DNA from 3 places in the Streptomyces sp. NPDC001204 genome. Region 2 is predicted to be linked to each of the others. Evidence: riboswitches for the same ligand, from Rfam matches in the RefSeq annotation. Region 2 holds a riboswitch; each other region holds the start of a gene.
What was found. Region 2 has a riboswitch for cobalamin ahead of ACWC91_RS08045 ((2Fe-2S) ferredoxin domain-containing protein). Riboswitches for the same ligand answer to the same signal wherever they lie in the genome.
Positions count from the first base shown of each region.

Region 1: another riboswitch for cobalamin. It lies ahead of ACWC91_RS24085 (cobalamin biosynthesis protein); the one in region 2 lies ahead of ACWC91_RS08045 ((2Fe-2S) ferredoxin domain-containing protein).
Region 3: another riboswitch for cobalamin. It lies ahead of ACWC91_RS01005 (ribonucleoside-diphosphate reductase subunit alpha); the one in region 2 lies ahead of ACWC91_RS08045 ((2Fe-2S) ferredoxin domain-containing protein).

Region 1 is NZ_JBSFJL010000018.1:107,002-114,624, forward strand. It holds gene ACWC91_RS24080 (cobyric acid synthase) at 1-1,227, opposite strand, end outside; gene ACWC91_RS24085 (cobalamin biosynthesis protein) at 1,224-2,165, opposite strand; cobalamin riboswitch at 2,266-2,410, opposite strand; gene ACWC91_RS24090 (hypothetical protein) at 2,638-2,862, opposite strand; gene ACWC91_RS24095 (inorganic phosphate transporter) at 2,896-4,158, opposite strand; gene ACWC91_RS24100 (class II aldolase/adducin family protein) at 4,314-5,036, shown strand; gene ACWC91_RS24105 (alpha/beta hydrolase) at 5,173-6,300, shown strand; gene ACWC91_RS24110 (hypothetical protein) at 6,643-7,623, shown strand, end outside.
Region 2 is NZ_JBSFJL010000004.1:172,848-180,470, reverse strand. It holds gene ACWC91_RS08090 (acyl-CoA dehydrogenase family protein) at 1-10, opposite strand, end outside; gene ACWC91_RS08085 (RrF2 family transcriptional regulator) at 160-618, opposite strand; gene ACWC91_RS08080 (Lrp/AsnC family transcriptional regulator) at 777-1,223, opposite strand; gene ACWC91_RS08075 (rhodanese-like domain-containing protein) at 1,370-1,843, shown strand; gene ACWC91_RS08070 (GNAT family N-acetyltransferase) at 1,821-2,363, opposite strand; gene ACWC91_RS08065 (hypothetical protein) at 2,633-2,770, shown strand; gene ACWC91_RS08060 (enoyl-CoA hydratase/isomerase family protein) at 2,838-3,914, opposite strand; partial or broken gene ACWC91_RS08055 (acyl-CoA dehydrogenase family protein) at 3,914-4,113, opposite strand; gene ACWC91_RS08050 (cobalamin-binding protein) at 4,145-5,065, shown strand; gene ACWC91_RS08045 ((2Fe-2S) ferredoxin domain-containing protein) at 5,132-5,530, opposite strand; cobalamin riboswitch at 5,569-5,760, opposite strand; gene ACWC91_RS08040 (Fpg/Nei family DNA glycosylase) at 5,786-6,568, opposite strand; gene ACWC91_RS08035 (maleylpyruvate isomerase N-terminal domain-containing protein) at 6,734-7,504, shown strand; gene ACWC91_RS08030 (hypothetical protein) at 7,567-7,623, shown strand, end outside.
Region 3 is NZ_JBSFJL010000001.1:212,504-220,126, reverse strand. It holds gene ACWC91_RS01010 (ribonucleotide-diphosphate reductase subunit beta) at 1-196, opposite strand, end outside; gene ACWC91_RS01005 (ribonucleoside-diphosphate reductase subunit alpha) at 196-2,562, opposite strand; cobalamin riboswitch at 2,687-2,823, opposite strand; gene ACWC91_RS01000 (GNAT family N-acetyltransferase) at 2,886-3,392, opposite strand; gene mctP (monocarboxylate uptake permease MctP) at 3,471-5,081, opposite strand; gene ACWC91_RS00990 (DUF3311 domain-containing protein) at 5,078-5,368, opposite strand; gene ACWC91_RS00985 (GntR family transcriptional regulator) at 5,512-6,276, opposite strand; gene ACWC91_RS00980 (extracellular solute-binding protein) at 6,738-7,623, shown strand, end outside.

The DNA of each region.
Region 1 (7,623 bases), on a different contig from region 2:
CCCTTCCCCGCCGGTGACTTCGGCGACCCCGTGATGGATCTCGTATCCCTCGACCCGCTCGCCGAGGGCTTCGCCCCGCGGCCGGGCGAGGGTCTTCTCGCGGGCGAACCTGACCCGTACGGGCAGCAGGCCGAGCCCGTCGACGTGTCCGCGCCGGCTCTCCACGTCGTCCTCGATGTGCTCGCCGAGGAGCTGGAAGCCGCCGCAGATGCCCAGCACCGGCCGCCCCTGGGCGGCCCTGCTCGCCAGGGCCCGCGCGAGCCCCCGCTCCCGCAGCCACTCCAGTGCCCTGACCGTGCCGCGTGTACCGGGCACGACGACGAGGTCGGCGTCGGTGAGTTCCTCGGGCCGGTCCACGAACCGCACGACGACGCCCGGTTCGGCGGCGAGCGCGTCCACGTCGGTGAAGTTGGACATCAGCGGCACGGCGCAGACGGCGACCCGCAGCACGTCCTCGCCGACCGGCGGCGCCACGGTGGACTCCCGCACCGCGCCCCGCAGCGACACCCTCAGTCCGTCCTCCTCGTCGATGCCGAGCCCGTGCCGGAACGGCAGCACGCCGTACGTACTCCGGCCGGTGAGCCCATGCAGCATGTCGAGCCCGGGTTCGAGCAGCGAGACGTCCCCGCGGAACTTGTTGACGAGGAACCCGGCGACGAGTTCCTGGTCCTCCCGCGACAGCAGCGCGAGCGTGCCGAAGAAGGAGGCGAAGACGCCGCCGCGGTCGATGTCGCCGACGACGAGCACGGGCAGCCGCGCGCCGCGCGCGATCCCCATGTTGACGATGTCGGTCCGGCGCAGGTTGATCTCCGCCGGGCTGCCCGCCCCCTCGCAGATCACCGCGTCGTACGTGCTGCGCAACTCGGCGAGGCAGTCCAGCACGGTGCCGAGGAGCTTCTGCTGCCGCCCGCCGTGGTAGCCGCGCGCGCTCAACTCGCCCACCGGCCTGCCCAGCAGCACGACCTGGCTGCTCTGCTCGCCGCCCGGCTTGAGCAGCACCGGGTTCATCAGCGCGGTCGGCTCGATGCGGCACGCCTGGGCCTGCATGGCCTGCGCCCGCCCGATCTCGGCACCCTCCCGGGTGACGAACGAGTTGAGGGACATGTTCTGCGCCTTGAAGGGGGCGACCTTCACGCCCTGGCGCACCAGCCACCGGCAGATCCCGGCGGTGACGACGCTCTTCCCGGCGTCGGAGGTGGTGCCGGCGACGAGCAGACCGCCACTCATGACGTCCGTCCTCTCTTCAGCAGCCGTACGCCCGCGCACACGCCGAGCGCGAGCCAGCCCACGCGGCGGGAGAGCCGCACCGCGCGCTCGATGTCACCCGGCCGGACGGCTCGTCCGTTGCCGTTGAGCTCCGGGCGGTGCTCCACGCGCCCGGCGTACGAGAGCGTGCCGCCCAGCCGCACCCCGAGCGCCCCCGCGAACGCGGCTTCCACCGGACCGGCGTTGGGGCTCGGGTGCCGGCCGGCGTCGGCGCGCCAGGCCCGTACGGCACCGCGCGGGTCGTCGCCCGCGACGGCCGCCAGGGCGGCGGTGAGCCGCGCCCCCGGCCATCCGGCGAGGTCGTCGAGCCGGGCCGAGGCCCAGCCGTAGCGGCGGTACCGGGGGGACTTGTGCCCGACCATGGCGTCCAGGGTGTTGACCGCGCGGAAGCCGAGGAGGCCCGGCACACCGGCGGCGGCGCCCCACACCAGCGCGCCCACCACCGCGTCGGAGGTGTTCTCGGCGACGGACTCGACGACGGCCCGGGCGATCCCGTCGGCGTCCAGCGCCTGCGGATCGCGCCCGCACAGATGCGGCAGCCGCGCCCGGGCGCCCTCGACGTCCCCGGCGTCCAGCGCGCGCCCGATCTCCCGTGCCTCACGGGCGAGGGAGGTGCCGCCGACGACGGCCCAGGTGGCGGCGGCGGTCAGCGCGACGGACGCGGTACGCGAGGAACGCGCGGCGGACGCGGCCAGCGCGGCCGATCCCAGGACACCGCCCACGCACACGGCGGTGTGCAGGGCGCCCCAGCCGCGGTGGTCCCGCCACAGCGCGCGTTCCACGGCACCCGCGGCCCGTCCGAACACGGCGACGGGGTGCCCGCGGCGTGGATCGCCGAGGAGCAGGTCACCGAGGAGGCCGGCGGCGGCGCCGTACGCGAAGTCGCGATCGGCACCCATCGGGTCAGCCGGTCGTGCGGTCGGTCGGACAGACGGTGGTGAACCTCGGTCGGCAGCCGCGCATGGCGATATGTGTCCTCACTCAGGGTGTCCACGCCCTGGTTCGACGAGACCGGCGGCGAGAGTTCCTGGCTCCCGGGGAAGTTCTTCCCCGGTCACAGTGGCGGGACCGCGCCGGATTCGCACCGGACTTCCTCTCCTGCCGCCGTACTTGGCTCCGGCAGTCCACCACGCACCGCGAACACCCGTCAACCTGGCGTTGACCTGCGCAGGGGTACTGAGATGAGGCCCACACCTCGGGCGCCGGGAACCAGAAGACCCGCCCTTCCCGGGCCCGTCGTGGGGACGGTCCGGGAAGGGCGGGTGAGGTGGGGGGCGGGACCCGGTTGTCCGGGTCCCGCGCCGGGCTGTGCCGTGGCTGGTGCCGTGCCGGACGCCGCGAGCCGGTGAACCTTTCCGGTCACAGCACCAGCTAGGCCACGATCAGGTAGATCCCGTAGGCCACGGCGGCGGCGCACGCGGCGAAGCAGGCGTAGGCGCCGGTGACCGCGAGGCCCCCGCCGCCGTGGCCCTCGGCGACGGCCCGCTCGCGGCGGGAGAGACCGGCGATGCCGAGGGTGAACAGGGCCACGAGGCCCACCGCGACGCCGAGGCTGACGCCGAAGACGGAGCCGAGGGCCACCCAGTCGATCTGCATGGTGTTTCTCTTCCTTCTGCCTGTGGCGCGGGCTCAGACGGCGGCGGCCGGCGGGGTCGCCACGGACGCGGGATCACCGGCGGGCGCGGAGGCCTGGGCGGGGATCGTGGCCGTGAGCTCCTCGGTCACCGGGGAGGCCGGGGGCGGGGTGACGGCGGCGATGGCCTGGGTGACCACGCCGGCCGGCTCCCCGGTCTCGTTGACGTTGGTGTGGTCGACGACCTCGCGGCGGGAGATCTTCCAGATCACGGCGCTGGAGGCCACCAGGAACGCGGCGACGAGCCAGGTGCCCCAGTCGCCGAGGCGCGTCACCGCCTCCGCGCCGGCCGCGACCAGGGCCGCGGCGGGCAGCGTGAGGGCCCAGGCGACGGCCATGCGGGTCGCGGTGGACCAGCGGACCACGCCGCCCTTGCGGCCCAGGCCCGCGCCCATCACCGAACCGGAGACGACGTGCGTGGTGGAGAGGGAGAAGCCGAGGTGGGAGGAGGCCAGGATGGCGGTGGCCGCGCTGGTCTGGGCGGCGAAGCCCTGCTGCGGCTGGAGGTCGGTCAGGCCCTTGCCCATGGTGCGGATGATGCGCCAGCCGCCGATGTAGGTGCCGAGCGCGATGGCCAGGCCCGCCGAGAGGATGACCCAGGTGGGAGGGTTGGAACCGGGGGCGAGGGCGCCGCCGGCGATCAGGGCGAGGGTGATGACGCCCATCGTCTTCTGCGCGTCGTTGGTGCCGTGGGCCAGCGAGACCAGGCCCGCGGAGGCGATCTGCCCGGCGCGGTGGCCCTTCTCGGCCGCCTTGCCGTGCGAATTCGACCTGCTGCCGATGCCGTACGACAGCCGGGTCGAGACCAGCGCGGCGAGACCCGCGACGACCGGGGCGGCGACCGCCGGGATGAGGACCTTGGTGAGCAGGACACCGCCGTGCACGGCGCTGAAGCCGGCCGAGGCGATGGTGGCGCCGATCAGACCGCCCATGAGGGCGTGCGAGGAGCTGGAGGGGAGTCCGACCAGCCAGGTCAGCAGGTTCCAGAGGATCGCGCCCACCAGGGCGGCGAAGATGACTTCGGGACGGATGCCGTTCTCGTCGACGAGACCCTTGGAGATCGTGTTGGCGACCTCCACGGACAGGAAGGCGCCCACCAGGTTCAGCACGGCGGACATGGCCACCGCGACCTTGGGCTTGAGTGCACCGGTGGAGATGGTTGTGGCCATCGCGTTTGCGGTGTCGTGGAAACCGTTCGTGAAATCGAACGCGAGTGCGGTGATCACCACCATCGCGAGGATCAGCGAGAAGCTTTCCATTTACCCAGGCAATCGTTCGAGCGTCATTGGCGCGTTGAACGTAGGTAACCCGGGTGAACGGAAGATGAACTGAGTCGGTCATCGTGGTGTCCGTTCCCGTGGTCCGGTGGGGAGAGAGCGGTCGCTCGCGGGAGGTGTCCTGGCAGGATCGGCACATGACCGAACTCGGAGAGACGGCCCGCGCCTGGCGGGCACTGGTCGCGACGGCCCGCCGCACGGTGTCCGACGGGCTGGTCGTCGGCACCTCCGGCAACGTGTCCGTACGCGTGGGCGACACCGTGCTGGTCACCCCCTCGGGCGTCCCCTACGACCGGCTCACGGACGACGACGTCACCGGTGTCGGCCTGGACGGCCGGCAGGTGCTCGGCACACTGGTGCCGACCAGCGAACTGCCCATGCACCTCGCGGTCTACCGCGGCACCGACGCGGGCGCAGTCGTCCACACCCACGCCGTGCACGCGACGGCCGTCTCGACCCTCGTCACCGAGCTCCCGCTGATCCACTACATGGCCGGCGCGCTCGGCGGGCCCGTCCGCGTGGCCCCCTACGCCACGTACGGCACCGAGGAACTGGCCGGGAACATGCTGCGCGCCCTCGACGGCCGCACCGGCTGCCTGCTGCGCAACCACGGCACCGTCACCTACGGCACCACCCTCGACCAGGCCTACGACCGTACGGCCCAGCTGGAGTGGATGTGCCGTGTGTGGCTGGCGGCGTCCAGCGTCCCCGGCCTGACACCGGCTCTGCTGACGCCGGAGCAACTGGCCCGGGCGGGGGAGCGGCTGCGGGCGTACGGACAGCAGGGGCAGGGGCAGGGGCAGGGGTCGGGACAGGGGCGGGAGCCGGGGCAGGGAGTCGGGGACGGCGCGGGACGGTAGCCCCGTGTGCGCGCCGCCGGCCCCGTGTGCGGGCGGCGCGGGAATGAACGCCGCTCTCCATGGAACTCGCGCGGACATGTCACCCCGACCCTTCGTCCCACTGGCCGGTGACCGGGTGCGCCAGGACACTGGAGCCGTGCCCACAGTCAAAGCGACGGCCGTGGCCGTCACCGCAGCCCTGGCGGCCGGCGCGGCGAGCGTCGCCGCCGGCCGGCTCGCCAGCGACGCCGCGCTCAAGGCACTTCCGGGCCGGCCCCTGCCCACCGAACCCCGGCTCAGCGTGCACGGCACGGCCGCAGGCCAGATCAGCCTCACCCGGGACCTGGCCTCCCTGCGCCCGGGCACCTACGGCCTGGCCGGCAACGGCTCCCACGCGGTGGTCGGCCCCGTCCTGCCCACCGCCCCGCACCGGCCCGACACCGTCGTACGCCGGCTGGAGCGCGTCACCCACGGCGCCCTGAACCGCGGCGACAAGGTGTGGCTCACCCCGAACCTGCACGTCGGCAACCCGCGCTCCGCCCTCGGCATCGAGCACGCCGACATCGACATACCGGGCGAACTGGGCCCCCTGCCCGCGTGGTTCGTGCCCGGGGTGCGCGAGGCCTGGGTGATCGCGGTGCACGGCCTGGGCGCCACCCGCGAACTCCCCATGAACATCATGGGGTTCCTGCATCGCCGGCACTTCCCGGTGCTGGCCCTCGCCTACCGCGGCGACCTCGGCGCGCCCCGTCCGCCGGACGGCCTGAACCACCTCGGCGAGACCGAATGGCGGGACCTGGACGCGGCGATCCGCTACGCCGTGCGGTACGGCGCCGAGCGGATCGTTCTGCACGGCTGGTCCACCGGCGCCACGATGGCGCTGCGCGCCGCCACCCGCTCGGCGGTGCGCGAGCGGATCTCCGGACTGGTGCTGGACTCCCCGGTGCTCAACTGGGAGGTGACGCTGCGGGCCCTGGCCCGGGCGCGGCACACCCCGGGCCCGCTGCTGCCGCTCGCGGTGCGCGCCGCGCAGGGGCGCACCGGTCTGTACGGCGACCGCCTGGCCCACACGACGGACCCGGAGGGACTCACGGTACCGACGCTGATCTTCCACGGCCCGGGCGACCAGGTGGCCCCCTGGCAGCTCTCCCGCCGCCTCGCCGAACGCCGTCCCAACCTGGTCGCGCTGAACACGGTGCCGAACGCTCCGCACGGCGCGATGTGGAACGCCGACCCCGAGGGGTACGAGGAAGCCCTGCGGCGCTTCCTGACGCCGCTGATGTGAGGCGGGGCCCGGTTCCGTTTCGCCCCGTGTCACCTGCCTCGCGGCCGGCGTGCGGGCGGAGCTCCGGACCCCTTTCGGAACCGGCCGAAATGGTGCCCTGCCGGAGCCCTCTTTACCCTCCCTTGGCCTTCTCCATCGCCTGCCGTGGCATTCCGTTTGGGTTTTCGGACCGTCAACCGGAAGACTGCACCCGTGACGTCCCGTATCCCGCGCGACTCCAGGCTTCGCATCGTCCGCCCACGACCCCTGGCCGCCGCCCCCACAGCCGTGAACCAGCGGCACACGCGCCGCCCCGCCCCGCGCCCCCCGGAGGGCACTCCGGCACCCGCGGAGCTGGCCAGAATGGCGCGCTCCCGTCTGGCCGGGGCGGCCCGCCTCGCCCGCTGGGCGGACGCCGCTCTCGGGCCCGGCCGCGGGGGGCCGACCACCGACGACAAGGCCACCCTCTCCGACGCGACCGCCGAACGGGCGGCCGCCGATCTGGGCCTGACCGCCGCTCAGGTCCGTGCCGACTGGGACACCGCCCGGCTCGCCGGCCTCATCGAGGTGCACGGCGACAACGCCCGGCCCGGCTGGCGGCTGCGCGCCTGGAACCGCGACGACAGCGCCGTCCTGCGCGGCTGGGTGGCTCTCTTCGACGCCTGGTCGCTCGCCTGCCCGGAACCCGAGGGCCACGAGGCGGCCGCCGTCGCCGAGGTCGTCTCGGCCATGCCGCAGGTCCTGTCCTTCCTCCAGCTCTCCGCCGGCCCCGTCCCCGTCGAGCAGCTCCTCGACCTCCTCCGCCAGCGCGTCACGGAACTGCGCACCGACCGCTGCGAGGTCCCCTACGACCCCGCCGCCGGTCCGGCGGCCCCGGGCGAGGACGGCACCACGACCGCCGCCGTCCTCGGCCGGGAGACCGCACTCCGGCCGGCCCCTGCCGCCCGGCCCACCGCGGTCTCCGACCCCGGCAGCGCGGCGGTCACGGCGCCGGAAGGCCCACTGGCCGATGCCCTCGGTGAGCGCACCTCGCTCGCGCCGCTCCTCGGCTGGGCCCTCCGGGCACTCGCCGCGGTGGGGGCGCTGACCGACGGGGACGGGCAGGCCACGCTCACCCCGCTCGGGAACTGGGCGGTGTGGGTGAAGCTGGAGCAGATCTGCGTGGCCGCGCAGAGCCCCGCCGGGAACATCGAGCAGTCGGCCGAGGACATGCTCCGCGGCTGCGCGCAACTGCGGCCCAACGCGGCCCGCGCCGAGTACCGCGCCTGGCTCGCCGCCCGCCCCGTCGGCAGCGCCGTCACCGAGCTGCTCGGCGCCGCCCGCGGGGAGGACGCCCTGCTGCGC
Region 2 (7,623 bases):
GGACTTGCACGGAACCAGCGTCCACACGGCCACCCACCGTTCCCCATTTTCCCTATCGGATTAGTAGGGATTCATCCTGTGCACGCGGTGGGCCACGAGCAAGGGAGCGTCCATGAACCGGACACAGCCGTCTCGGCTTTCGGATCGGGAGGAAACGCGCTACGGGTTCGTCCAGGCGGCCGGCGCCTCGGCGAGCGCGACGACTCCGGCGGGGAGTTCGCCCGAGACGACCTCGGCGAGGGACACACCGTCCAGGATCTGGCGGACGTTGGCCCGCAGCGCGACCCACAACGGCAGCAGCGACGCGGCGGGGCCGGTGTACGACAGGTCGGGCGGACGCACGCCCTGCACCGACACGAGCGGCCCGTCGACGACGCGGATGACGTCCGCGACAGTGATGGAGTCCGGCGGCCTGGCCAGGCGGTAGCCGCCGTTGGCGCCGCGCTGGCTGAGCACCAGCCCGCCCCGGCGCATGTCGTTGAGGATGCTTTCGAGGAACTTGTGGGGGATCTCCTGGGCGTCCGCGATCGCCTCCGCCTTGAGCGGCCCGGCATCGGGAGCCGCCGCGAGTTGCAGTGCGGCCCGCACCGCGTAATCCGCCCTGGCCGAGATCCGCATGGCGGCATTATCCCGTACGCCGCCCCGCACCGCCCGGCTGGTCCTTGCGCGGAGCCGCGGGCGACCTGCCGCACCGGACCGAAGCCTTCGCCGGGACCTGAGCGCGCTACGGCGGCTTGCGGAGAATTCCCCGCCGCTCGGGCGAATCGTCGGCTGAGTCAGTGGCCGACGGGACGCCGGGGCAGCGGGGACGAGTACACGACGCTGGTCGTGACGGAGCCGAGGCCGCCGATTCGGCCGGAGACTTCTTCCAGGTGGCGCATGGAACGCGCGGCGACCTTGACGATGAAGCAGTCGTCGCCCGTGACGTGATGGGCTTCCAGGATCTCCGGCATCGCCTCGACCAGGTCATGGAAGGGCTTGTAGTTGCTGTTCGGGTAGCGCAGCCGCACGAACGCCATGATCGTCAGCCCGACCTTGTCCGGGTCCACGACCGCCGCGTAGCCGCTGATGACCCCCGACTCCTCCAGCCGGCGCACGCGCTCGGTGACCGCGCTCGCCGACATGGAGACGGCGCGTGCGAGGTCGGTGAAGCTGGCCCGGCCGTCGCGCTGGAGAACGTCGAGGATGCGCCAGTCGATGGCGTCCAGGGAAATCACGGTCATTCCCGAGGAGTAACACGGATTCCCCGGCCATGGCAATCAGAGGCCGTGGAAGATGCCTTCAGGATGCCGGTTCCGGTCCGTAGATTCGAGGGCGTAGGCAGCAGCAGCCGGGCCGTGTCGCCCGGCATCAGGAAAGGCCCCGTTTCATGACCATGACCGTCCCGAACCCCGTCCTGCGCGTCGCCCCCGCGGCGCCCGCCGAGGCCGCCGCCCACTTCCGAGCCTCGCTGCGCTTCCACGCCGACGTGTCCGACGTCGCCGCCGCGCTCACGGCCGGCGGCGACCCGGGATTCGTGGTTCTCGACTCCCGTTCCACCGAATCCTGGGACCAGGGACACGTCCCCGGCGCGGTCCACCTGCCTACCGCGCTCATCCCCGAGCGGGCCGCGGACTTGCTCGACAAGTCGGTGCCCGTCGTCACCTACTGCTGGGGACCCGGCTGCAACGGCGCCACCCGTGCCGCCCTCGCCCTCGCCGAACTCGGCTACCAGGTCAAGGAGATGCTCGGCGGATTCGAGTACTGGGTGCGCGAGGGCTTCGCCTACGGGACTTGGCAGGGCCAGGAGCGCCGCGACGCCGACCCCCTGACCGCCCCGGTCACGGGCACCTGCGGCTGCTGACCCCGCCTCGACGGCGACGCGAAGGGCCGTTCGGCTCCAACCCGTCCCGGAACAGACGGTGAGGGGGCCGGCCCAGAGCGCGGCGGTAGCGCAACTTGTTGAGGGAGGCCCCACCCGTGGTGTCTTCCACGACTGCGCCGTCCGCGTGCCAGCCGGCAGCTTCGTAGAAGCGCCGGGCGCGTTCGTTGTCCTCCAGGACCCACAAGGTCGCTTGCGTGTAGCCGGCCTTTCCGAAGGCCGTCAACGTGGCCGACATCAACTGCTTCCCGATCCCCGTTCCCCAGACTTCGGGCAGCGCGTAGAGCATGCCGATTTCCGCGACGGCGGGGTTCTCCTCGGACGGGCCGAAACCTGCGAATCCGACGATTCCCGCCTCGGTCTCGGCTACGAGCACTCCTGACGACGGCCACCGTGCCTGCGCGATGCGCGTCTTCCACTTGGGCTCTTCGCGGCTTGGTGCCATGGCGTCGAGATGGACCTGGGGCACCAGGCCGGCGAACGCCGCCTGCCAGGAGCGCACGTGGACACCAGCGACCCCCGCTGCGTCGTCAGGGCATGCCCGTCGAGTCTGCATGGCCGTCATTCTTCAAGTCCCCACAAGCCGGGCCAAGCTCTTTTCCCGGCGGCGATGACGAGCGCTCGCCGGTCGTCTCCCATAGGCCGTCGAGGGGGCGGGCGCGTCCGGGGACCGTCCCCGGTGCCGAGAGCCGGGCATCGGCAGCGCCCCACCCGCTGGTGCACGGCCTGGCCCGGTCCGGGCACGACACAGGTACATGCGGCGCATTCCGCGTGCACCTGCGCTCGGTCGAGGAGCGACTCGGCCCGGAGGAGGTGGTCGAGGCGCTGCTCGGTTCGGCGGAGGTGCTCCGTCCCGGGGTGGACGAGGAGGAACCGGTCGCCGCCGACGGATGCCCCGCACCTGCGTGACCGCGTGGTCGTCACGCCACGGGCGAGGCGCCCATGTGCCCGAGTCCGGTGAACGCGACGGTCCTGCTCACCCGGCCGACTGCGCGGTGGTGCCGGGGCCGGCGAGGCCCAGTTCGCGGTCGCCGAGCGGGACGAAGAAGCGGTCCACGTCGGCGTCGGTCACCTCGGCGAGGGTCCCGGGGGACCAGCGCGGGTCGCGGTCCTTGTCGATGACCTGGGCGCGGATGCCCTCCGCCAGGTCGGGGCTGCTCAGGGCGGCGCAGGAGACGCGGTACTCCTGGTCGAGGACCGGTTCCAGCGATCCGAGACGGCGGGCGCGGCGCACGGCGGCCAGGGTGACCTTCAGGGCGGTCGGTGACCTGGTGAGCAGGGTTTCGGCCGCCTCCTTGGCGGCGGGCTCGCCGTGGTCGAACAGCCGGCTCAGGATGTCCTCGACCGTCCCGGCGGCATAGCAGCGGTCGGTCCATTCCCTCTGCGCCTCCAACTCCCCTTGCGGCAGCGGTCGGGCATGGCGCGCCAGCACCTCCCGTACGGGCGTGCCGGCGAGGTCGTCGACGAGGGCCGGCAGGGCCGCCGACGGCACGTAGTGGTCGGCGAGCCCGCAGAGCACGGCGTCGCCGGCGCCGATCTGCGCACCGGTCAGCGCGAGATGGGTGCCCAGTTCCCCCGGGGCGAGGGCCAGCAGATGGGTACCGCCGACGTCGGGGACGAAGCCGATGCCGGTCTCCGGCATCGCGATCCGCGAGCGCTCGGTGACGATCCGGACGCCGCCGTGCGCGGAGACGCCGACGCCGCCTCCCATCACGATGCCGTCCATGACGGCGACGTACGGCTTCGGGTAGCGGGCGATACGGGCGTTGAGGCGGTACTCGTCGCGCCAGAAGGCGGCCGAGGCGGTGCCGTCCCCGTCACGGACGTCGTCGTGGATGGCGCGGATGTCACCGCCCGCGCACAGGCCGCGCTCCCCCGCGCCGGTGACGACGACGGTCTCCACGGCCGCGTCGTGCTCCCAGGCCGTCAGTGCCTCGTCGATGCGGCGCACCATCTCGTGGGTGAGGGCGTTCAGGGCCTTCGGCCGGTTGAGGGTGATGTGGGCGGCCCGTCCGTCGGTGTGGAACAGGACGGGTTCCTCGGCGGCGGACATCAGAACGCCTCCGTCAGGCCGCGGGCCACGCTGACACGCATGATCTCGTTGGTTCCTTCCAGGTTCCGCTGGACGCACAGGTCACTTCCGCTGGACGCACAGGTCACGGACGATCCTCTCAAGGCCGTACTCGCCGAGGTAGCCGTAGCCCCCCGTTCAGTTGGAGCGCCCGGCCGGCGACGGAGTACCCGGTGCCGGTCCGCGGTCCTGGAGCCTCCTACAGTCGAGGTATGCGCATCGTCTCCCTGCTGCCCGCCGCGACCGACATCGTCGCCGAACTGGGGCTGTCGGAGCAGTTGGCCGGCCGCACCCACGAATGCGACTGGCCGCCGCGCGAGGTCGCCTCGGTGCCCGTGGTGACCGGGACCGGTCTGGACCAGGACGCGCTCACCAGCCGGGAGATCTCCGACGCCGTCGGCGGTTCGGCGCACTCCGGCTCGTCGCTGTACACCCTGGACACCGAGGCTCTGGCCGCCCTGCGCCCCGACGTGGTGCTCACCCAGGACCTGTGCGACGTGTGCGCGGTGTCGTACGAGAAGGTCAGCCGGACCGTGCGGCTGCTCGACGCCGGCACCCGGGTCCTCAGCCTGGAGCCGCGCACGCTCGACGACGTACTGGACTGCCTGGTCACCGTCGGCGACCTGCTCGGCGTGCGTGAGCGCGCGCAGCGTCGCCGGGCCGAGCTGCGGGACCGCCTCGACCGGGTCCGCGGCGCGGTCGCCGGCCTCGGCCGGCCCCGGGTCGTGGCGATCGAGTGGCTCGACCCGCTGTGGCCCGCCGGGCACTGGGTGCCCGAGCAGATCACCACCGCCGGGGGCGAGCCCCTCCTCGCCGCGCCCGGCGAGCACACCGAGCCGGTGACCTGGGAGGCGGTACGCGCCGCACAGCCGGACGTGGTCCTCGTCCTGCCGTGCGGCTTCCCGCCTGAACGCACCCTGCGGGAGGCCGAGTTGCTCACCGGGCTGCCCGGGTGGACGGATCTGCCCGCCGTTCGGTCCGGCCGCGTCTGGGTACTGGACGGACCGTCCTACTTCAACCGGCCGGGGCCACGGGTGGTACGCGGGGCGGAGGTGCTCGCCCAGATCATGCACGGGGTACCGGCCGGCGAGTCGGTCACACCGGCCGAGGCACGTCCGTTCCCCGGCCGGTGAAGACGGTCGGCCTCCCCGCGCGTGCAGGCCTCCCCGCGTGTGCGGGCCTCCCCGCCCGTGCGGGCGTCACGAGGTCGTGGGACGCCGTGGCGGCGTGATGGCGTAGAGGCCGAGGATGTCCGGCAGGGGAGCCACTCCCGGGCCGCCGGCGCGTACCCAGGCGACGATGTCCTCGGTCGCGTCCTCGTCGTTGACGAGCCCGAGCCAGACCGGTCGCGCACCGGCGGTCCGGCCCGCGGCGGACGGCTGGACCACGATGACGTTCGCCTGCTCGCACACGTCGAGGCAGTCGGAGATGCGCACCGGCACCTCCGCACGCAGCCGCGCGGTCTGCGCCGCGTGATCGACCCCGATCACCTTGGGGCTGCCGCAGCAGCAGTCCCGGCACACGACGACCCGGCACGGCACCGAACCGCTCCCCGCCACGGCACTGTCCGGCGCCTCGTCCGTCGGCTTTTCGGGCACGCCGCACCACTCCCCTCCCGGGGAGATCCGCCCCGGTGTCGATCGAGGAGGCGACCGCGTGAGTCTCCTGGCTCCCGGGTCGTCACTCGTCCCGCCTTCCCACCCCGGGCGGGGGCAGTGGCCTTCCGGAACTCGCTCACCGGTCACAGTGGCGGGACCGCGCCGGATTCACACCGGCTTCCTCGGACCGCCGTCGCCATATGTCGCCGACCATCATCCCATTGCTATTCGCTCACGGGGGAACGGTCGCTTCGCTCATTGCTGGCACTGGGGGCACCAGACCGTGCGGCGTCCGCCGACGCGGTTCGAGCACAGGGGCCACCCGCAGCGAGGGCACGTCGGCTCGCGGTCGTCCCGGTGCCCGGTGAGCCAGGAACGGCGCGGCGGCACGCACCCGGCACGCACGGAGGTCTCAAGGACCCGGCCCATCCCCGCATGGATACGCCGAAGCGCGGTCTCGCCCAGGTCCCGCGCCGGGGTCCGCGGTGCCACCCGGGCCCGCCAGAGGATCTCGTCGCACAGGAGGTTCCCGAGACCCGCGATCACGGACTGGTCCATCAGCGCGCTCTTGACGGCGCGCCGTCGTCCCGACAGCAGCTCCCTCAATTCCGCTCCGCTCAGAGTGAGCGCGTCGGGCCCCAGACCGTCCGTGATCCGTGCGACCTGCGTGTCGTCGGCCAACTGCACGCCTTGGAGCTTGCGTTGATCGCGGTAGCGCAGGTGCCGGGAGTCGTCGAGCGTCAGCACGACGCGGTCGTGCGGTGCGAGGGGCTCGTCCGGGGCACAGCACCGCAGCGATCCCGTCATACCGAAGTGCCAGACCAGTACGCGACCGCCGTCATCCACCGGCACGAACAACCACTTTCCGTGCCGCCACGCCTCCCCCAGACGCCTGCCTTTCAACTCCCTCCGCAGCCGCTGCGCGCTGACACCTCGCAACACCCCCGTGTCCCGCACCTCGACGTCCGTGACACACCGCCGCCGGCCGCAGGTCATCAGCACCTCGCGGAATCCCTCGACATCCGGCAGTTCGGGCATGCGTGCGTCCGGGCTCTTCGTCGTACGGTCGTCGGACCGCCGTACGCGCTGACGGGTACCCGTGGAGAACGAGCCCACGCGCTCGGCACCCTGCTCCGGGACGTCATGCCTCCGATCGGACGCTCGCCGGTTTGACGGACGGCCCGACCGGGATACCCATGGCCCGTGATCCCGTCCAAGGTCGACGACACGCTGCCCGAGCTGGCTCCCTTCGTCCACGCCGTACAGGGCCGAAGGCCCGACGACGGCACGTGGTGCGAGGCGTGGACGGTGCGTGACGTCCTGGTCCACCAGACGGGGAACGCCGAAGAACTGGCCCGGGTGCTGCGAGCGTTCCTCGCGGGCGCACCGGTGGAGACCAGGAGCTTCGAGCGCGAGGCTCCCTACCGGCGGATGTCGGACTCGGAACTCCGGGCGGCGTTCATGGCCCGCTGCGAAGAACTCACCGAGATCGCCGCGGCCGCCGCGCAGGACCTGTCCCCGGACACCGAGGTGATGTGGACCGGCCGTTCCGTGAAGGTCCCCTTCTTCGCGGAACACATGCGTGAGGAACTGATCCTCCATCGCTGGGACCTGACCGGCGACGACCGGACGTCCGTGCGGTCCCTCAACGAGCCGTGGATGACCGAGCACAGCGTGATGTCGGTCGGCCGCCCCCTGCTGGTCCGGGGTCGCGCGGGTCTCGGCCTGGGCCCCGAGGGACGGGTCGAGGGCCGCCTGCGCACCCCGGGCACGGACGACATCGTGGTGACCGCCGACGCCGAGGGCGGCACGATCCGGTTCGCCGCCCCCGACGGTCCGGCCACGATCGAGAGCGACGCGGCCACCCGCGTCCTCCTCCTGTGGGGCCGCCGCCCCGCCGACCCCACCCGCTGGCACAGCACCGCGGGCCCGGAGGCACTGCGGAGAGTACGGACGCTGCTGGGCGGCTACTGAGATCTGGTTGTGGGGCCGACCTGGCCCACCACGGGGGACGGACCCTCGTAAGGTGGACCGTCATGGCCGAGTCCCACCCGCTGCTGGGCATGTTCCTCAATGCCGCCGACGGACGCTTC
Region 3 (7,623 bases), on a different contig from region 2:
GGCCGATGAGGTGCTGCTCGCCCGGGGTCAGCTTGGCGAGGTCGGCGACGTCCGAGTGGAGGTCGACCTCCTCCACGGTCCAGGTGTTCTTGATGGCGTCCCGGTAGCGCTCGTAGAAGTCGGGGTAGCGCATCGGGCGCAGGGTCAGCTCGAAGCCCGGGTCGAGCAGGTTCTGGCGTCGGTCGGTGCTGGTCATCACTGGCAGGCCTCGCAGGACTCGGGGTTCTCAAGGGAGCAGGCGATCGCGTCGGCGTCCGGCGCCGCCTGCTGGACGGGGACGGTGGCGGGAGCCTGCGCCCGGGCGGCGCGGGCGATGCGGGTCGCCGGGCGGGAACGCAGGTAGTACGTCGTCTTCAGGCCCTGCTTCCAGGCGTAGGCGTACATCGAGGAGAGCTTGCCGATGGTCGGCGTCTCCATGAACAGGTTCAGGGACTGGGACTGGTCCAGGAACGCGGTGCGGGCCGCGGCCATGTCGATCAGACCGCGCTGCGGGATCTCCCACGCCGTGCGGTACAGCGTCCGCACGTCCTCGGGGATCCAGGCGAAGTCCTGCACCGAGCCGTTCGCCTCGCGCAGCGCCTCGCGGGTGCGGGCGTCCCAGACGCCGAGCGCCTTCAGATCGTTCACCAGGTACGAGTTGACCTGCAAGAACTCCCCGGAGAGCGTCTCGCGCTTGAAGAGGTTGGAGACCTGCGGCTCGATGCACTCGTACACGCCCGCGATCGAGGCGATGGTCGCGGTCGGGGCGATGGCGAGCAGCAGCGAGTTGCGCATGCCGACGGCGGCGATCCGCTCGCGCAGCGCCGCCCAGCGCTCCGGCCAGGTCAGCTCGACGTCGTAGTGGTCGGAGTGCAGCACGCCCCGGGCGGTACGGGTCTTCTCCCACGCGGGCAGTGGGCCGCTGCGCTCGGCGAGGTCGGCGGACGCCTCGTACGCGGCGAGCATGATCCGCTCGGCGATGCGGGTGGACAGGGCCTTCGCCTCCGGGGAGTCGAAGGGCAGCCGCAGCTTGAAGAAGACGTCCTGAAGGCCCATGGCGCCCAGGCCCACCGGCCGCCAGCGGGCGTTGGAGCGGCCCGCCTGCTCGGTCGGGTAGAAGTTGATGTCCACCACGCGGTCGAGGAAGGTGACGGCGGTGCGGACGGTCTCGTCCAGCCGCTCCCAGTCGATGTCACCGCCGGCCACGAACGCGCCGAGGTTGACCGAACCCAGGTTGCACACCGCCGTCTCGCCGTCGTCGGTGACCTCCAGGATCTCCGTGCAGAGGTTGGAGGAGTGGACGACGTGGCCCGGCTGCGCCGTCTGGTTGGCGGTGCGGTTGGCGGCGTCCTTGAAGGTCATCCAGCCGTTGCCGGTCTGCGCGAGGGTGCGCATCATACGGCCGTACAGGTCGCGGGCCGGCATGGTCTTCCTGGCCAGGCCCCGCGCCTCCGCGGCGCGGTACGCGGCGTCGAACTCCTCGCCCCACAGGTCGGTCAGCTCCGGCACGTCCGAGGGGGAGAACAGCGACCACTGCCCGTCGGCGTTCACCCGGCGCATGAACTCGTCCGGGACCCAGTGCGCGAGGTTGAGGTTGTGCGTACGGCGGGCGTCCTCACCGGTGTTGTCGCGCAGCTCCAGGAACTCCTCGATGTCCGAGTGCCAGGTCTCCAGGTAGACCGCGGCGGCACCCTTGCGCCGGCCGCCCTGGTTCACGGCGGCCACCGAGGCGTCCAGGGTCTTCAGGAACGGCACGATGCCGTTGGAGTGCCCGTTGGTGCCGCGGATCAGCGAACCGCGGGAGCGGATGCGGGAGTAGGCGATGCCGATGCCGCCGGCGTGCTTGGACAGCCGCGCGACCTGGAGGTAGCGCTCGTAGATCGAGTCCAGCTCGTCCCTGGGGGAGTCGAGCAGGTAGCAGGACGACATCTGGGGGTGACGCGTACCGGAGTTGAAGAGCGTGGGGGAGGAGGGCAGGTAGTCGAGGCGGCTCATCAGCCCGTAGAGCGCCTCGACCTCGTCGGCCGACCGTGCGGTGTCGTCCTGCGCGAGACCCGCCGCGACCCGCAGCAGGAAGTGCTGCGGCGTCTCGATCACCTTGCGGGTGATCGGGTGCCGCAGCAGGTACCGGCTGTGCAGGGTGCGCAGGCCGAAGTAGCCGAAGCGGTCGTCGGCGCCCGGGTCGATCAGCGCGTCGAGGCGGTCGGCGTACCGGTGTGCGAACTCGGCGGTCCGGTCGGCGAGAAGGCCCTCGCGGTGGCCGACGGCGACGGAGTCGGTGAAGGACACGACGCCCTGGGAGGCGGCCTCGGCGCGGATGGCGAGGGTCAGCAGCCTGGCCGCGAGCCGGGAGTAGGCGGGGTCCTCGGAGATGAGCCCGGCGGCCGCCTCCGTGGCCAGCTCGCGCAACTCGGCCTCGTCGGCCCGTGCCGACCGGCCGCGCAGCGCGGCGGCGGCGACCCGGCCGGGGTCGGCGTCGGGGAGGTCGGCGGTCAGCTCGGTCAGGGTCCGCAGCAGTACGGCACCTGGACCGTCGGTTTCCGGAGCTGTGGCTGAAACCGGGTCTGCTGGCGCGATGGTCACGTTGGAGCTCTCCCTCGCTCGGCACGGGGCCTCGCCGAGGGCAGGGGGCAGCACACGAGCGCACGCGGCGCCGCGTCCACCGGCCCATTCCACGAAGCCCGGACGTCAGGGCACCCGGACCGGACGGCCGGGCGCACTGTCGGCAGGTCCTCGGACTGACGCTCGTGGCGGCCCATGGGGGCATACGCGCACGAGTACACCGTTGCGGGACAGTTCCGGATTCGCACCGGATTCCCCTGCGGCGACAGCGAGCACGAGCATACATCTTGTGCTGAGTGAGTCGGGCACCCCCATATGTTGTGCCGTGTCGCTTCCGGTACGTGTCAGAATGTCAACTCGTAGGTCAGCAGCATGATGTCGTCCAGGTGCGGGAGGGGGTTCCAGTCCCGGCCCGGCGTGCGGACGAAGCCCAGACGCTCGTAGATGCGGTGGGCGGTGTGCATGGAGCTCTGGGTGGACAGCACCACGCGGACACAGCCCTCCACGGCCCGTGCCCGGTCCAGACAGGCCCGTACGAGGGCCTCGCCGACGCCTCGGCCGCGCGCCGCGTGCCCGACCGCGAGCATCCGTATCTCGGTCTCCCCGGGACCGGCGAGGTCGGCCATGGGGCCCGTGCCGGGGACGAAGGTCACGCCGCCGAGCACCTCCCCGTCCGCCACCGCCACCAGTACCTCGGCGGCGGCCGCCCGCTTGGCCACGTCCCGCAGCTCGCCGAGATACTCGTCGCTCTCACCGAAGTCGAGGAGCCCGTCCCGGAGGTAGGCCTGCGCGGTGATCTCACCGAGGGTGCCGTACTCGCCGGGTTCCACCGGCCGGATCACGATGTCCATGCGCCCGAGTGTGCCGCACGGGCACGGCGACGGGCCGCCGGATTTCTCCGGCGGCCCGTCGGATGCGCCTCCTGGTCGTCAGTGCGGGGCCGCCGCCGTGGCCGGCGGGAGTTCCACCTCGACGCCCGGGTCGCCGGCGTCCGCCGTGTAGTCCTCCGGCCGGGTCTCGTCCACGCCCTCAGGCGCCTTGACCGCCCTCAGCACGAGCGTCAGGACCACCGCGACGGCCGCGTTGAGCACGAACGCCGTCAGACCGATGTAGCCGATCTCGCCGATGCCCGGGATCTCCTTCGCCGAGCCGCCGAAGTGCTTCTGCGTCGGCGAGGCGACCCCGTAGGCGGCGACCGTGCCGTAGACCATGCCGACCGCCCAGCCCGCCAGCAGCGCCCAGCGGTGGAACCAGCGGGTGAACAGGCCGCCGACCAGGGCCGGGAAGGTCTGCAGGATCCAGATGCCGCCGAGCAACTGGAAGTTGATGGCGACCGTCTTGTCCATGGTCAGGACGAAGACCAGTGCGCCCACCTTGACCAGCAACGACACGATCTTGGATACCCGGGTCTCCTCCTTCGGCGTCGCGTGCGGGCGGAGGAAGTCCTTGTAGATGTTGCGGGTGAACAGGTTCGCGGCGGCGATCGACATGATGGCCGCCGGCACCAGCGCGCCGATGGCGATCGCCGCGAACGCCACCCCCGCGAACCAGTCCGGGAACATGTTCTCGAACAGCTGCGGAATGGCCAGCTGGCCGTTCTTCACCTGCACGCCCGCCGCGATCGCCATGAAGCCCAGCAGCGCGAGCAGGCCCAGCATCAGCGAGTACAGCGGCAGGATCGTGGTGTTGCGGCGGATCACCTCGCGGCTGCGCGAGGACAGCGTCGCGGTGATCGAGTGCGGGTACATGAACAGCGCGAGCGCGGAACCCAGGGCCAGCGTGGCGTACGTCCACTGGCCGGCCGCCGCCGGCACCAGACCGCCCGTCCCCGACTCGCTGAACTTCTGGTCCGCCTTGGCGAACACCTCGCCGAAGCCGCCCAGCTTGATCGGGATGTAGATGATGGCCACCGCGATCACGATGTAGATCAGGGTGTCCTTCACGAACGCGATCAGCGCGGGCGCGCGCAGTCCCGAGGAGTAGGTGTAGGCCGCCAGCACACCGAAGGCGATCAGCAGCGGCAGGTCCTTCACGAACCAGTGGGTGCTGTCGCCGCCGCCGACGCCCATCACGTCCAGCACGGCCTGGATGCCGACCAGCTGGAGCGCGATGTACGGCATGGTCGCGAGGATGCCGGTGAGCGCCACCGCCAGCGACAGGCTCTTGGAGCCGAACCGGCCGCGGACGAAGTCCGAGGTGGTCACGTATCCGTGCCGGTGGGACACCGACCACAGCCGCGGCAGGAACGTGAAGATCAGCGGGTAGACCAGGATCGTGTACGGCACCGCGAAGAAGCCGGCCGCGCCCGTGGCGTAGACGGCGGCCGGCACGGCCACGAAGGTGTAGGCGGTGTACAGATCGCCGCCGAGCAGGAACCAGGTCACCCAGGTGCCGAACGACCGGCCGCCCAGGCCCCATTCGTCCAGGCTGTGCTCGTTCTCGGCACGACGCCAGCGCGCGGCCAGGAAGCCCATGACGGTGACGAGCAGGAAGAAGAAGAGACAGACGCCGAGCGCGACGCCGTTGACGCCGTCCTTCACTTCACCGCACCCCCGTCCTCGGGCGTGGCGGTACGGGCCGTCCGGGCGGCCCGTACCGTGCGCCGGTCACGCAGCCACAGCCGGTACGCGGTCATCGTCAGGGCCGCGGAGAGGACCACCCACAGCATCTGGTACCAGTAGAAGAACGGGATCCCGATGAACGCCGGATCCGTCTTCGCGTACGACCCCACCCATAACAGCGCCCCGAAGGGGGCGACGAGGCAGAGGGCGATGACGACCCGTAAGGGCGTCACCACCGCTCTGGTGGTTTCCGGGGCATTCGACATGTGGCGACTCCGTCCCCTAGCTGATCACCGGCGAGCGTCCGTGCGGTGCGCAGGCAATCTAGGTCACGGTGTCACACGTGCGGAATCCCTCGCGCGCATCACGCCGCGGACCGCCACGAGATTCTTACGCCGTCACAAGGCCCTTACTCCTGCGGGCGCTTGAGACGGGCCACGAACTTGTAGCGGTCCCCGCGGTAGACCGACCGCACCCACTCCACCGGACGGCCCTCGCGGTCCAGGGAGTGCCGGGACAGCAGCAGCATCGGCAGGCCCACGTCGGTGCCGAGCAGGCCCGCCTCGCGCGGAGTGGCCAGGGAGGTCTCGATGGTCTCCTCGGCCTCGGCGAGATGGACGTCGTAGACCTCGGCGAGGGCGGTGTAGAGGGAGGTGTACTTCACCAGGCTGCGCCGCAGCGCAGGGAAGCGCTTGGCCGACAAATGGGTGGTCTCGATGGCCATCGGCTCGCCGTTGGCCATGCGCAGCCGCTCGATGCGCAGCACCCGCCCCCCGGCGGTGATGTCGAGCAGTTCGGCCAGGCGGTCGTCGGCGGTGACGTAGCCGACGTCCAGCAGCTGCGAGGTCGGCTCCAGGCCCTGGGCGCGCATGTCCTCGGTGTAGGACGTCAGTTGCAGCGCCTGGGAGACCTTCGGCTTGGCGACGAAGGTGCCCTTGCCCTGGATGCGCTCCAGCCGTCCCTCGACGACGAGCTCCTGAAGCGCCTGCCGCACCGTGGTGCGCGAGGTGTCGAACTCGGCCGCCAGGGTCCGCTCCGGCGGGACCGGAGTGCCGGGCGGCAGCGTCTGGGTGATGTCGAGCAGGTGCTTCTTCAGGCGGTAGTACTTGGGCACGCGCGCGGTACGGACGGTCGCCCCACCCTCGTTCTCCGCACTGCTGACGTCGGTGCTCATGCTCCGCCTTCCCGGCTCCAGTGCCGAAGCGGCCGACGTCCCGTCGGCCCCGCTCACATCGTGGCACGGCTTCGCGTGCCGGGTGGTCACCCGTACGCTCCGTGATCTCCTCTGTATACCGTCGTGACTCCGGATGGTCTAGTCCATCACCCCGGCCAGGATCGGTGGTCCACGCGGCCGGCGCGGTCGGCGGGTGGCGTACGGTCGCCACTGGTCCAGTGGAACGCGAGCGTCCATTTTGCCGGACGAACAATGAAAGGTCCCTGCATATCGCGGTCCCATAACGGACCACCTGAGCGGGTCGGCGCACTCTTGACAGCCCTATTGGTCTGGGCCAAGCTCCCCGTACTGGTCTACACCATTGGTCCAGGTCCCGGCCCCACGGGCGGTTACGCCGACGCTCGGATGTCGCTCAACCGCGGGGAGGCAGGGGGGTTTGTGGCATCCCTGAGGAGGGTGGCGTGAAGCGCAAGCTGGTAGCCGCGATCGGTATCGCGGGAATGATGGTCTCCATCGCGGCGTGTGGGGGCGGCAAGGACGACGGGAGCTCCGGCAAGGGCGGCGCCGACGCCAAGGAGCTGACCGTCTGGCTCACCGTGGACGCGCAGAACAACTGGCCCGAGCTGGTCAAGGCGGCCGACGACGCGGTGACGAAGAAGCACCCAGGTCTGAAGATCAAGCACGAGTACTACGGCTGGCCGGACAAGAACACCAAGCTCGATGCGGTCCTCGCCACCGACAAGGCCCCCGACGTGGTCGAGATGGGCAACACCGAGATGCTCGGGTACATGGTCAAGGGTGCCTTCGCCCCCGTCGACCCCGCCGACTTCACCGGATCCGACGCCTGGCTCGACGGCCTGAAGGCCTCGGTGACCTACGACGGCAAGACCTACGGCGTTCCCTACTACGCGGGCGGCCGGGTTGCCAACTGGCGCAAGGACGTCATCGCCGCGGCCGGCGTGAAGTCCGTCCCGAAGACCTACCAGGAGCTCACGGCCGACCTGGACAAGGTTCAGAAGAAGCAGGGTGACAAGTTCAACGCCTGGTACCAGCCCACGCGCGACTGGTACGCGGCCATGTCCTTCGTCTACGACGCCGGCGGCTCCATCGCCAAGGAGGAGGGCGGCCAGTGGAAGGCCAACCTCTCCTCGCCCGAGTCCCTCAAGGGCCTGAACGAGTTCAAGAACGTCGTCGACAAGTACATGCACGGCGACAAGACCAAGGACGAGTCCGACCGTTACATCGTCTACGGCCAGGGCAAGTCCGGCATGATCTTCGGCGCCGCCTGGGAAGGCGCGGCCGCGTCCGACCCGGAGCAGGACAAGACCGGCAAGCTTAAGGACAACA